One region of the Fictibacillus sp. EA-CB0309 genome, then DNA from elsewhere that is predicted to be linked to it. Evidence: riboswitches for the same ligand, from Rfam matches in the RefSeq annotation. Region 1 holds a riboswitch; each other region holds the start of a gene.
What was found. Region 1 has a riboswitch for cobalamin ahead of ACEWFH_RS10400 (DUF4430 domain-containing protein). Riboswitches for the same ligand answer to the same signal wherever they lie in the genome.

Region 1 (4,287 bases):
CCAACCTTCTTGGTTCGTTTACAACTCAATTTTTTAAAGAACCTGTTTTAGAGATTTCCATCGGTTACGGTGGATCATTATCAGAAACCGATACAACTTCACTCACACGCAGTTTTCTTTGTGGATTTTTAAAAACGAGACTTGACCGGCCAGTTAACGATGTTAACAGTATGGTTGCAGCGAAAGAACAAGGCATTGTGGTTGGAGAAAAACATGGAACTAAAGACCATGGTTATCCAAACATCATTCATGTAAAAGTAACGGGTGTCAATAAGACATTTACCCTTTCTGCTACACTAGTTAAAGGTTTCGGTGGTCGTATTATACAGTTAAACGGCTATACGGTAGACTTTGTTCCTCAAGGTTCTCTTCTGTACATTGAACACAGTGACACTCCAGGGATCATCGGGAAAGTTGGAGCGTTTTTAGGTGAAAGAAACATTAACATTGCTACGATGCACGTTGGAAGAAAATCAGCTGGCGGAGAAGCGATGATGGTTTTAACATTTGATAACCAGCTGCCGGAATCCACACAAAAGGAGCTTGCAAGTATTGAAGACCTGCTCGTTTGTAAACCGCTAGACTTGTAAGTAAGAAAGATTAAAAGCTCTGCATTACATCATGCAGAGCTTTTTTGTATGTTTTGTTTACCTTGTAAGAGTGTTCTTTACCCCAACTCCACTTCTTTTCTCTCCACCTCTAAACGTCATGAGTTTCGTGTATCCGGTCTCTTTGGCTAACTTAATAGATGCTTCATAGTTTTCTCCAACCTGATGAGGTTCATGAGCGTCAGAAGAAAGTACGATTGGTATTCCTTTCTCATAGCAAAGAGAAAGCAACTCTGGTTCAGGATATAGCCTCCCAACAGGTTTCCGAAGTCCAGCAGATGAGATCTCCACACATGTCTTTGAACGGCTTAGAGCATCGGTAACACGGTCATATTGTTGTAATAAGAATTCTTTATCGGTAGGAACATAGTTAAAGATCTTCACAAGATCAAGGTGCCCCACAATATCAAATAGGTTTGATTCAGCAAGCGTAACAATCTGATCATAATAAGCACGATACGTTTCATAGAGATCACGACGGTCCCATTCTTTCCGGTACTCTGCCAAATCTATCCCAAAATCGTCTACCCAGTGAACAGATCCGATCACATAATCAAAGGGATAAGATTTAATGAACGCTGCCATCTCCTCATGGCTTCCCGGTGTATAATCCATCTCAATAGACATTTTAACGTCCATACCTAATCGATTAGCTTGATTAAACAAGTTCACATAGTCATCCATTTTGTAATAGCGTCTTTCTTCCATCCATGGTTTTGATACAATATTCTTTGTTTCATAAAAGTGATAAGCGTGTTCTGAAATTCCAAATTCTTGAATTCCTTTTTCTTTTGCAATGTCTACAAATTGCTTTAGATAGTCAATTGTTAAAGTGCCTTTTTCCAGATGAGAATGGTAATCCGTTAGCATATTAATCTCCTTTTTAAAAACGTTTTACCATATGTATCATGAATATCTGTTTCAATCAAGAGTTTATGCTCCTAATTTAACCCCAATAAATAATACGCTTAGACACATCATTAAAAATAGCACTGCAAAAAAACGATTTAAATAGTCTCTCATTTTGTCCTCCTAAAGAATTGTTGAATCAACTTTATCATCCTATTCAAATATGACTTTTTTTGAACCATTTTTTGCAGAAAAAAAGCTCCCTATTCAAAGGCAGCTTTTTGGCTTACATCTTTATTAATATGTGTCTCCATTACGTATAAGAGAGGTTTATACAAAACGATAAAGAATACGACGTTTCCAATAGCATGATTTAGGTCGAATGGCAGACCGGCTAAATAATACGGCCAAAATTTCTGCATGATGATTCCGCCCATAAGAACGGACATGATGAAACCAAATAAAAAGCCGCAGAACCCTGCATATATGGGTAAAATCAACCATGGAATGTTGTGGCGGTACTTTCCTATAAACCCGCTCATTACGGCAATCAGGCCCCAAGCAATCATCTGTCCGAACGTCCATAGTCCATGCCCTAAAAAAGATTAGTCGTCAATGTGCTTATTATGGCTAGTATAAGCCCTTGAATCGGACCAAGTACAAACGATGCCAATATGAGTATAGTTGTGTTTGGCTGAACATTTGGTATCATTGCAAACGCTATTCTGCCTATTGTCAAAATAGCGGCAAGCAAAGCGATGATCGTTATTCTTTTAACCGTCAGCCTATTCATACTTGTGGAAATCAAATTCAACAATATCGCCAGGTTTTAAAGTGATTTCCTTTGCACCTTTCATCGCTTCTTCTCCGTTAACAGAAAAGAACCAAGATGTTTTATCCTGTTCGTTGCCTGCAACTCCTTCAATACTGCTTATAAAAGCACCGTCGTATTGCGTTTCAATCTTAAAGTTATCCTGCATCACGTCCATGATGGTTGCATCCTTTGTTAAATCCACTTTCTTTTCAGTTACCTTTTCTTTTCCGTTATCTTTTGTGATCTGGACCGTTACCTGTTCTTTTTTCGTTTCTTCTTGCTTTGGCTGATCTGCGGTTTCCTTCGTTTCAGTCGTTCCACAGCCAACCATCATCATCATCATCATTGTCGCAAGTACTAATAGTAGTTTTTTCATCATGAACCTCTTCCTTGTCTTTGATTAAGGCTTTCCCAAAAACAATGTTGCTCTTGAAAGTAGCTGATTTCCGCTCCAGGATGCTCGCTTTCCGCGGGGTGTGCGGTTAGCCTCCTAGCGCTCTGCGCTATTAGGAGTCTTACCTGTCCCACTCATCCCGCAGGGAGTCTCGCATCTTGCACTCCAATCAACTTGTCAGTGTAGGGACTGGCATGACCAAGAAGCAACAATCTTAACAGAAGGACCTTATTTTAAAAATAAATTTACGTATAACTAAAAAATCCCCTTCGTCTACGAAGGAGATTAATAGTATACAGGCAGAAAACAGCAGCCGGCTCTCCGGCACTGTTAAACACCCCTATCCTCGTAGGTCATGTCATGTAACAAACAGGCAGGTCTCCTGGCTCTTGATCATCGTCTCCTAACGCCTTCCCATTTTCACAGTGGCGGTGGTTTAGGATTCTCACAATTACAGTGGCGGGACCGCAACGGCATTTAACCGTTTTCCCTATTAAGCTGTCCAATACTGGACTGCACCTGTTTAACACTTATGAATTTTTTAAAAACACAATTCTTATTATAACGTATTGGAGAAATTTGTGAAATCTTTTTTAAATATCATTGTTTGTTCCTTATGAAACAAGATTAATCGGGACGTATTGCTAATTTATTTCAACGTTCGCGGAATAACAAAAGAAAATGTCGTACCTTCATTATTTTTGCTGTGAACACTAATCTGTCCCCCATGAGCTTCAACGATGTTTCTAGCTATGGCAAGCCCAAGACCAGTACCACCGGACTTACCTCTTGTTCTAGCTTTATCCCCTTTATAGAAACGTTCAAAAACAAATGGCAAATCTTCTTCTTTTATCCCAGATCCATTGTCCTTCACAAAAAACTTAACGTTCTGTTCGTTCACATCAATCGACAGAGTTACAAATCCGCCTTGTGCCGTATGGCGAATCGCATTATCAATTAAATTGGTTAACACTTGTTCAATTCGGTCCGGATCTACATCTATTTGATCTTGACCGAGGTCCAGGTTACCGTTGATTGAGAGGTCTAATTGAAGATCTCTGTCTTTGGCAGGTCCTTGGAACTTACGTACAATTCTTTCGGCAAAAGGTACAATGGAAAGAGTCGTGTAGTGAAGCTTCATGTGACCTGCTTCTAGTCTCGCAAGATCGAGCAGTTCATTAACAAGCCTGCCCATTCGTTTAGACTCATCTAATATAATTCCAGCAAGTTCTTTTTTCTCTTCTTCTGATTCTGCGATATCATCTACGATCGCTTCACTATATCCTTGCAACATAGCAATCGGTGTTTTTAACTCGTGTGAAACATTGGCAACAAAATCTTCTCTTAGCTTATCCATACGGCGTTCTTCTGTCATATCACGAAGAACGGCAACGGCACCTCTGATAAGGGATTGATCATATAAAGGTGTCATTACGACTACCCATGACCGCCCCTGTATCGCAATCTCTGTCATCTGCTCACTCTCAAGTGATACTACTTGCTGAAACAGCTGTCTGACAGCTTCAGGAACATTTCCGTTCACTTCAGTCTTCATACCTGATTCATAATAAAACGCTTGTAAAAAACGATCGGCAGGAGGATTCGTTACTAGAATGTTCATC
Region 2 (4,287 bases), 260 kb from region 1:
GTTGGCATGGAACTTGCATTAAATAACAGAGTGTACATTATAGTGAAAGGTGCTGTTGCTATAAAAAATGAAAGCGCTTTACAAAGTATAAGAACGATAGAAATGGGGGAATAGAAATGGACATTATTATTATATTATTGGCATTATTTTTCTTAATGTTTGTAGCGTATAGAGGCTTTAGCGTTATCTTATTCGCGCCGATCGCTGCACTTTTTGCTGTATTGCTAACAGAACCAGGACATGTACTTCCGTTTTTCTCTGGGGTTTTTATGGAGAAAATGGTTGGTTTCATTAAGTTATACTTTCCAGTGTTTTTATTAGGAGCGATATTCGGAAAGGTTATTGAGATGTCAGGGTTTGCAAAATCCATTACGCAGTTTGTTATCAAACTGATTGGACCATCGAGAGCGATGCTTGCTATCGTGCTAGTTGGAGCCATTCTAACATACGGAGGCGTATCGTTATTCGTAGTTGCATTTGCTCTTTACCCGTTTGCAGCAGAACTCTTTAAATTAGCAGATATTCCGAAGAGACTTATACCGGGAACCATCGCATTAGGTGCTTTTACTTTTACGATGGATGCTTTTCCGGGTAGTCCACAAATACAGAATATTATCCCAACATCATTCTTTGGAACGACGACTTGGGCAGCACCATGGCTCGGTTTTATTGGTGGAATGTTTGTTTTCATTATTGGTATGGTCTACTTGGAATGGAGACGAAGACAGGCGGCAGCAAAGGAGAAGGCTATGGAACAGGTCACAGCAACGAGCCTGAAAAACTAGAATCTGAAAACCTGCCTAACGCATTTATTGCGATTCTTCCACTAATTTTGGTAGGAGTGTTCAATAAATGGTTCACGGTTCTTATTCCAAAGTATTACGGAACAACGTTTGACTTTTCTGCCATCGGTATGAAAAATGTACCTGACATTCAGATTCCGACACTTGCTGCTGTTTGGGCAGTTGAAGGTGCTTTGATTATTGGTATCGTTACGGTACTTCTGTTCTCGTTTAAAAGAATTAAAAACAACTTTAATAAAGGAATCAACTTATCGATTGGCGGCGCACTGCTTGCTACTCTAAATACTGCATCAGAATATGGGTTTGGGGGAGTAATTGCAGCACTTCCTGGTTTTACTGCGGTAAATACTGCAATGTCAAATACGATTAAAGATCCGTTAATAAATGAAGCAGTGACGACTACCACTTTAGCTGGTATTACAGGATCAGCGTCAGGCGGTATGAGTATAGCGCTCGCAACAATGAGTGAAACGTATATTGCTCAAGCGAATAAATTAGGCATTGATCCAGAAGTACTTCACCGTGTTGCCTCTATGGCGAGCGGAGGAATGGATACTCTTCCTCACAATGGTGCTGTAATTACTCTATTAGCCGTTACAGGATTAACTCATAAACAGGCTTATATTGATATTTTTGCAATGACAATTATTAAAACGGTAGCTGTATTTGTAATCATCGGACTTTATTATGGGCTTGGTATCGTATAAGAATTTTAAAGAAAGGAGTATACATTCATGAAATCGTTCGTAGAAGAAAAAGTTGTTTTTATCACTGGGGCTGCAAGCGGGATCGGACTGCAGTTAGCTAAAGCTTTTGCCGAACAAGGTGCAAAGGTTGTGATCAGTGACCTTAATGATGAGAAGGCAAAAGAGGCAGCTCAAGTTTTGGTGCAGAATGGCCATGAAGCAACCGGGCTAGGGTGTAATGTTACAAGAGAGGAAGACATAACAAGGGCCTTGGATCGAGCCGTTCAACATTATAATCGGATCGATATCCTGATCAACAACGCTGGATTGCAATACGTGTCTCCTTTAGAAGAGTTCCCGACTGAAAAGTTTCAGCAGTTGATTGATGTAATGCTTACTGCTCCTTTTATTGCGACAAAACATGTGTTTCCGATTATGAAAGAACAAGGGTTCGGACGTATCATCAATATGGCATCAATAAATGGTTTAGTTGGTTTTGCTGGAAAGGCCGCTTATAATAGTGCGAAGCATGGAGTAATCGGTTTAACGAAGGTAGCGGCTTTAGAAGGTGCAGCGCATGGTATTACTGTTAATGCTGTGTGCCCGGGATATGTAGACACACCGCTTGTAAGAGGGCAGCTTGAGGATCTAGCGAAAACTAGAAACGTTGAGCTCGAAAAAGTCTTAGAAGAAGTGATCTACCCGCTTGTTCCTCAAAAACGCTTGCTTGATGTTCAAGAAATTGCCGATTACACGCTGTTTCTTTCTAGTGACAATGCAAAAGGTGTTACAGGGCAGGCTATTGTGATTGATGGCGGTTATGTGGCCCAATAAAAAAATAATATTTTATAGTTTTAATTGACATTAACTATATTTAGTGTCAAAGTAGATGTTACAAACCTATATATGGAGAATTCAGGTGCCGGAGCTTCCGGCTTAAAAGGAATTCGGTGAGAAACCGAAGCTGTCCCCGCAACTGTAATTGTGGACGAAATGGAATAGCCACTGTACAGATTAGCTATATTTTTTATGGCTGCTGTATGGGAAGGCCCAAAGTAGGAAGAAGCAAAAGCCAGTAGACCTGCCTGAAATACTCCGATTTTCTTTTCCTCGGGGATTGGGAGAAAGAACAGTGGCTGTATAAAGGTAATATTTTAGCATTCACACGTTTCTTTCACCCTCTTCCTGATGGAAGAGGGTTTTTATTATGATTTAAGGAGTGTTTGAACGATGAAAATGACAGCTGCAAACTCTTTACTCGGGGAGTGGTTAAGAGAATGTGTAGAGAATTTCCCAGGAATCCAAGCGAACGCATTTTTAGAAAGAGCAGAGAAACTAGAACGTGAATCAAACGATTCTGCATCACTTTTCAGACAATTAGTGATGGAAGCATTGAATGGCTTAACTGTTGAAGAGCCAGATTGGACGTTTGTGGCGGCACAGATTTATTTAAGGCAGCTATATGAAGAAGTATTGAGTAACAAAGGAGAAATAGAGAAACGCCCATATTCAAACTTGTATGGATTAATTCAAAAATTAGTGGACCTGAATATCTATGATTCTACGATTCTTTCTTCTTATAGTAAGCAAGAGATAGAAGAAGCTGAAAAAATGATAGATCCAGCTAAAGATAAGCTTTTTACATACATAGGATTAAAGACACTGGCTGACAGATACTTGGCAAAAGGATTTAATCATGAGATCTATGAATTGCCTCAAGAACGTTGGATGCTCATTGCGTTATTTTTAATGAGGGATGAGGTAAAAACAAACAGGCTCGAGCAAGTGAAAGAAGCCTATTGGGCACTATCTAATTTGTATATGACTGTCGCAACCCCGACACTAGCAAATGCAGGTAAAAGTTACGGCCAGTTAAGCTCATGCTTCATCGATACGATTGATGACAGCCTAAGGGGAATTTTTGATTCAAATACAGATGCTGCAACTGTTTCAAAAGGCGGTGGAGGACTAGGAATCTATCTTGGCAAGATTCGTGCAAGAGGCTCGGATATTAAAGGATTTAAAGGAAACTCATCAGGTGTTATTCCATGGATGAAGCAGTTAAACAATACAGCTGTTTCTGTTGATCAGCTTGGCCAAAGGCAAGGGGCGATTGCCGTTTACCTGGATATATGGCATAAAGATATTTTAGAATTTTTAGATGCTAAGTTAAATAATGGTGATGAGCGAATGAGAACACATGACCTATTTACAGGGGTTTGTCTGCCTGATCTTTTCATGGAACAAGTTGAAAAACGGGAGGATTGGTATTTGTTTGATCCTCATGAAGTACGGAAGATAAAGGGATACTCCTTAGAAGATTTCTTTGACGAAACAAAGGGCACGGGAAGCTTCAGAGAAAAATATGCTGAGTGTCTTGAAGACGAAAGACTTTCCAAAAAATGTGTACCTGCGATTGAAATCATGAAACGAATCATGAAGTCTCAGCTAGAGACGGGAACTCCTTTTATGTTTTATCGAGATACGGTCAACCGTTTAAATCCCAATCCTCATAAAGGAATGATCTATGCTTCTAACCTGTGTACAGAGATTATGCAAAACATGTCCGCAACCGTCGTTACTTCTGAGGAGACTGAAGATGGGGAAATTGTAATTAGAAAAACACCAGGAGATTTTGTTGTATGTAACTTATCGTCTCTTTCTCTCGCTAAAGTAATCCAGGATAATGTGTTAAAAAGAGTAATCGATATACAGATTAGGATGCTTGATAATGTAATCGATCTTAACCGTATTGATGTACCTCAAGCAGAGCTTACTAATAAGAAATATAGAGCGAT
Region 3 (4,287 bases), 2.0 Mb from region 1:
CTCATTCAGACTATGACAAAACAGGCATGGGCTGGGATATTGCGCCAGAAGAATTTAAAGATTTGATTAGAAGACTTCGAAAAGAATACACGGATCTTCCTATCTATATTACAGAGAATGGTGCGGCGTTCGATGACGTGCTTGAGAACGGTAGAGTCCACGATCATGGCCGTGTGGATTACATCGAAAAGCATCTTCAAGCCGTTTCTGATCTGAATGATGAAGGTATGAATATTGAAGGCTACTACCTGTGGTCTCTCATGGATAACTTTGAGTGGAGTTTCGGTTATAACAAACGATTTGGAATCATTTATGTAGACTTTGATTCTCAGGAGAGAATTTGGAAAGACAGTGCCTATCGATACGCTGAGATTGTGAAGAACAGAGGAAACCAGAACAGCAGTAAAGACACGGATGCTGTAACAGTTAGTTAATTCTATACAAATCCTGTTAAGCCCCTACATTTGTTAGGGGCTTTTTATTCTGTGTAAAATTTTCCTGTGTGGGGAAGATAAAAACATAGGAGGGATATTGATGAAGGATGATAAAGAACAAAGAATCGATCAAGAAACATCAGACGGGTTGAATGAGCTTGTTGAGATCATTAACGCTAAAGGTGATACAGGTGAGCTAAAAGAGATCGTTGAAAAATACGATAATAAAAAAGAAAAAGAACATTCACCATTATGCAATGATGACTTTTTCTATGCCGATTTAAGAGCGATTGCAGAAGATGGTGCAAGAGAAGATTGATAATAAATATAAAACTCAAAGCTCCTATGCTTTGAGTTTTTGATTGCCTTGTAAAGCATGATGAACAATTTTTTGAGAAGAAACGGGCTGGTGAATACACTGTAGAGCAGACTTCATGCCCCTGCTAGTTGTTGGTTGTGAACCAACCTTTGTACGTGATCAGCAATTTTATCTGCTGAATCTGCGATTAGTGCAGCTCCATGCGCTTGAAAATGTTTTGCATTTTCAGCTTCCTGTCCTGGTACAGGCTTATATAAGATAAGGGGCAGGTGAAGTGCTGCGGCCTCTGTTATTGTGATACCACCTGGTTTTGTAATCAAACAATGAGACAGTTTTAAGATTTCATGAAGTTCTTCTACATATCCAAACAATCGGAAATTTTCCGGGTATTGAATAGCGGTTGGTAACAGTTTTTCATATAAAGCATTATTCTTACCGCAAATCACAATGACTGTAAGGAATGGGTCCTTGAGCAAGCGCTCAGCCAAGTGCTTTACATTCTTAAGAACACCCTGTGCGCCAGCAAGAATGGTAACAACACGCTTGCTACGAGAGACTTGATATTTATCTAAAATCACTTCTTTATTAATGGATTGGTAGAAACCTGGACGAATCGGAATGCCGCTCACCGTAATTTTATTTTCATTAACTTGGTGTCTCATTAAACCTTGTTTAACTGAATCAGACGCTACAAAATAGTGGTCGATAGAAGGATTGATCCAAAAAGGATGAGCAAAGTAATCTGTAATTACGGTGTAGATTGGAATGTTAAAACGTGACTTTTTAAGTAAAAATGGTGCAGCGTGAAGCGGAAAAGTTGTAATGACAAAACGAGGGTGATGTTCCTCGATAAGTTCAATGAATCGCTTGCGGCCTAAGTAACGTGAAAACTGGGTAATCGTGGTTGCATTTAGCTTATTAGTTCCGTAATAGAACCATTTATAAAAAGAAGAGCCATGAGAGAAGCTTTTGATAAAAAGAGACTGTGTAATCTGAGCCATAAGTGGATGAGCCTCTCCAAATAAATCTGAAATGATTGGTTCGTACCCTTTATTCCTAATCTCTTCAGCGAGAACATTTGCGACCTGGACGTGACCGCTTCCGTAGTTTGCTGTTAGGATTAATGCTGTTGGACGTATCATGAGAAAACCTCCCCAGTCTTTTGAATTTAGAATAGCAGGGGATTTTAAACGCAATATGAAGAAGATAAGAATGTTTTGTAAAAGGTAAAAATGATTAATGATACAATAAGGTAGATTCATAATTTAATAAGATCCGGTAATCACGGTGTCTGTAATAGACTTAAAAGGGAATCTGGTGTGAAACCAGAACTGTACCCGCAACTGTAAGTGCTGACGAAATAAGCAAAACCACTATCGAACGATGGGAAGGGCTTAGAGTAGGTATAAGGCACAAGTCAGGAGACCTGCCGTGATTATGTCGTTGATCTTCTTCGGGAGTTGGGAAGATAAGACGCATGGTATTTTAATAGATTGGTTTTAAGTATCTGTTATGTATTCTTGCGTGCACCCATCTTGGCTTTTACTAGTGTGATGGGTGTTTTTTATGTGATTTGATGAGCGTCTAATCTGCGCTTAAACCAACTCCCTCTATTAAAACAGGAGTGTTTAAACTCCGGAAAAGAGGTATGGTATGGAACAGCAGTTGTCAGCAAACGTTTCACGAACGATTCAAACAAAGTTGGTGTTGCCTCCCGACACCAATCACATGGGAACGATCTTTGGCGGAACAGTATTATCATACATTGATGAGATCGCAGCCATTGCAGCTATGAAGCATAGCAAGAAAGTTGTTGTAACAGCATCCATTGATAATGTAAACTTTTTATCGTCCGCTAAAGTTGGTGACATCCTCATTTTAGAGGGAGTTGTTATCTCAACGGGAAGAACTTCAATGGAAGTGTACGTAAAAGTAGAGTGCCAGAATTTAGAGACGGGTAACAGAACGTTAAACACAACGTCTATCTTAACAATGGTAGCGATCGATAAGGATGGAAAGCCATCTCCCGTTCCAAGCGTAATACCAGAGACGGAAGTAGAGAATGCTTTTTTTGACAGTGCTCCATTAAGAAAGGAGCGGCGTTTGCTGTATAAAAACGTAAACTCATAACAAGAAACGCCAGATGACAAGAAAGAGGGAGAATTCCAATGAAAGTGAAAAATATGATATTTGTGATATTGGGATTCTTTTTCCTGAGTTTAGGAATGGTGGGTATTGTGTTGCCATTGATTCCAACAACACCATTTCTGCTGTTATCATCGTATTTTTTTGTAAAAGGGTCTAAGAAATTTGAAGTGTGGTTTAAAGGTACTCCCATCTATAAAAAGCACCTTGAAGAATTTATCCAGGAACGCTCTTTAACGCTCAGAAAAAAGATCATGATTAACCTGTTTGCAGACTCCATGATCTTGATTGCATTTATAATGGCTGAGAGTACAATAGTAAGAGTTATTTTAGTCCTTATTGTGTTGTATAAGTACTATTATTTTATTTATAAAATTAAAACAGCAAAAAGGTAAGGAGTCTGACCCAAATAGTGAACCACTTTCTGGGTCATGGCTCTTTTTTGTGCACAGAGCGGGGGAGAAGGTGAAAGATGTGGTATGTGTGTTTCTGGCAAGAACGTTTGCAGGAACTGTTGGTGTTAGAAAGACGGTCAAAAATATATTCACGTTAATTTCAATAATTTCACGTTAAATGGAATATATTCACGTTAATCACTATAATTTCACGTTAAATAAGATATATTCACGATAATAAAAATGCCCGATGAAGGCGGCTTAATTGCACCTTCATCGGGCATATTATCATTCTTGTGATAAAGGTTTGGAACATAGCCACCAATCATAACACTTAATCTCTCCAGATTGCGCTTGTTCCGCACGCTGTTTGGCTTCTTGAACGGTTTTAGGTGCTGGAACGATAATGCGGTCTCCGATTAGTTCATTTTTTGGCCAGTTTGCAGGTGTTGCTGCCTGATTGCTATCAGCGGTCTGCAAAGCTTTAACCGCTCGCAATATCTCATGAATGTTTCGCCCGACATTCTCAGGATACGTAAGAATAAGCCGGATTTTCCCGGAAGGATCCACGATATAAACACTTCGAACGGTTCTTGTTCCCATCGTTGGATGAATCATCCCAAGTCTCATTGCCAATTTACCAAGGCTGTCAGCAATAATGGGGAAGGTGATCTCAACTTTTAGATTCTGTTGAATCCACTCGATCCATTTAAGGTGAGAGTACACCTGCTCTACAGACAAACCAATTAAGTATGTGTTGAGCTTCTGAAATTCTGGCATAAGTTTCTGAAATGCTACAAACTCTGTTGTACAAACAGGGGTAAAGTCTCCGGGATGGCTAAAGAGGACAAACCAATGACCTTGATAGCTTGTTGGGAGGACAAGTTCCCCAAGGGTGGTATGAACTGTCGTCTCCGGAAATAGATCTCCAATAAAAGGCTTTGTAACTGCTTGTGCAGAATCCATTTCTCTCCTCTCCTATCTCTGTTGGTTT

Region 2: it holds a riboswitch for cobalamin, as region 1 does, so the genes downstream of both, ACEWFH_RS08885 (ribonucleoside-diphosphate reductase subunit alpha) here and ACEWFH_RS10400 (DUF4430 domain-containing protein) in region 1, are expected to answer to the same signal.
Region 3: it holds a riboswitch for cobalamin, as region 1 does, so the genes downstream of both, ACEWFH_RS21560 (acyl-CoA thioesterase) here and ACEWFH_RS10400 (DUF4430 domain-containing protein) in region 1, are expected to answer to the same signal.

What each region holds. Positions count from the first base shown of each region.
Region 1 is NZ_CP169271.1:1,868,369-1,872,655, reverse strand. It holds gene serA (phosphoglycerate dehydrogenase) at 1-590, shown strand, start outside; gene ACEWFH_RS10410 (histidinol-phosphatase) at 648-1,478, opposite strand; gene ACEWFH_RS10405 (hypothetical protein) at 1,721-2,026, opposite strand; gene ACEWFH_RS10400 (DUF4430 domain-containing protein) at 2,243-2,650, opposite strand; cobalamin riboswitch at 3,021-3,203, opposite strand; gene ACEWFH_RS10395 (ATP-binding protein) at 3,315-4,287, opposite strand, start outside.
Region 2 is NZ_CP169271.1:1,607,199-1,611,485, forward strand. It holds partial or broken gene ACEWFH_RS08875 (GntP family permease) at 117-1,510, shown strand; gene ACEWFH_RS08880 (3-hydroxybutyrate dehydrogenase) at 1,538-2,323, shown strand; cobalamin riboswitch at 2,390-2,593, shown strand; gene ACEWFH_RS08885 (ribonucleoside-diphosphate reductase subunit alpha) at 2,720-4,287, shown strand, end outside.
Region 3 is NZ_CP169271.1:3,825,093-3,829,379, reverse strand. It holds gene ACEWFH_RS21575 (GH1 family beta-glucosidase) at 1-434, shown strand, start outside; gene ACEWFH_RS21570 (hypothetical protein) at 535-753, shown strand; gene ACEWFH_RS21565 (MGDG synthase family glycosyltransferase) at 867-1,895, opposite strand; cobalamin riboswitch at 2,022-2,201, shown strand; gene ACEWFH_RS21560 (acyl-CoA thioesterase) at 2,407-2,883, shown strand; gene ACEWFH_RS21555 (YbaN family protein) at 2,922-3,293, shown strand; gene ACEWFH_RS21550 (peroxiredoxin) at 3,582-4,259, opposite strand; gene ACEWFH_RS21545 (hypothetical protein) at 4,272-4,287, opposite strand, start outside.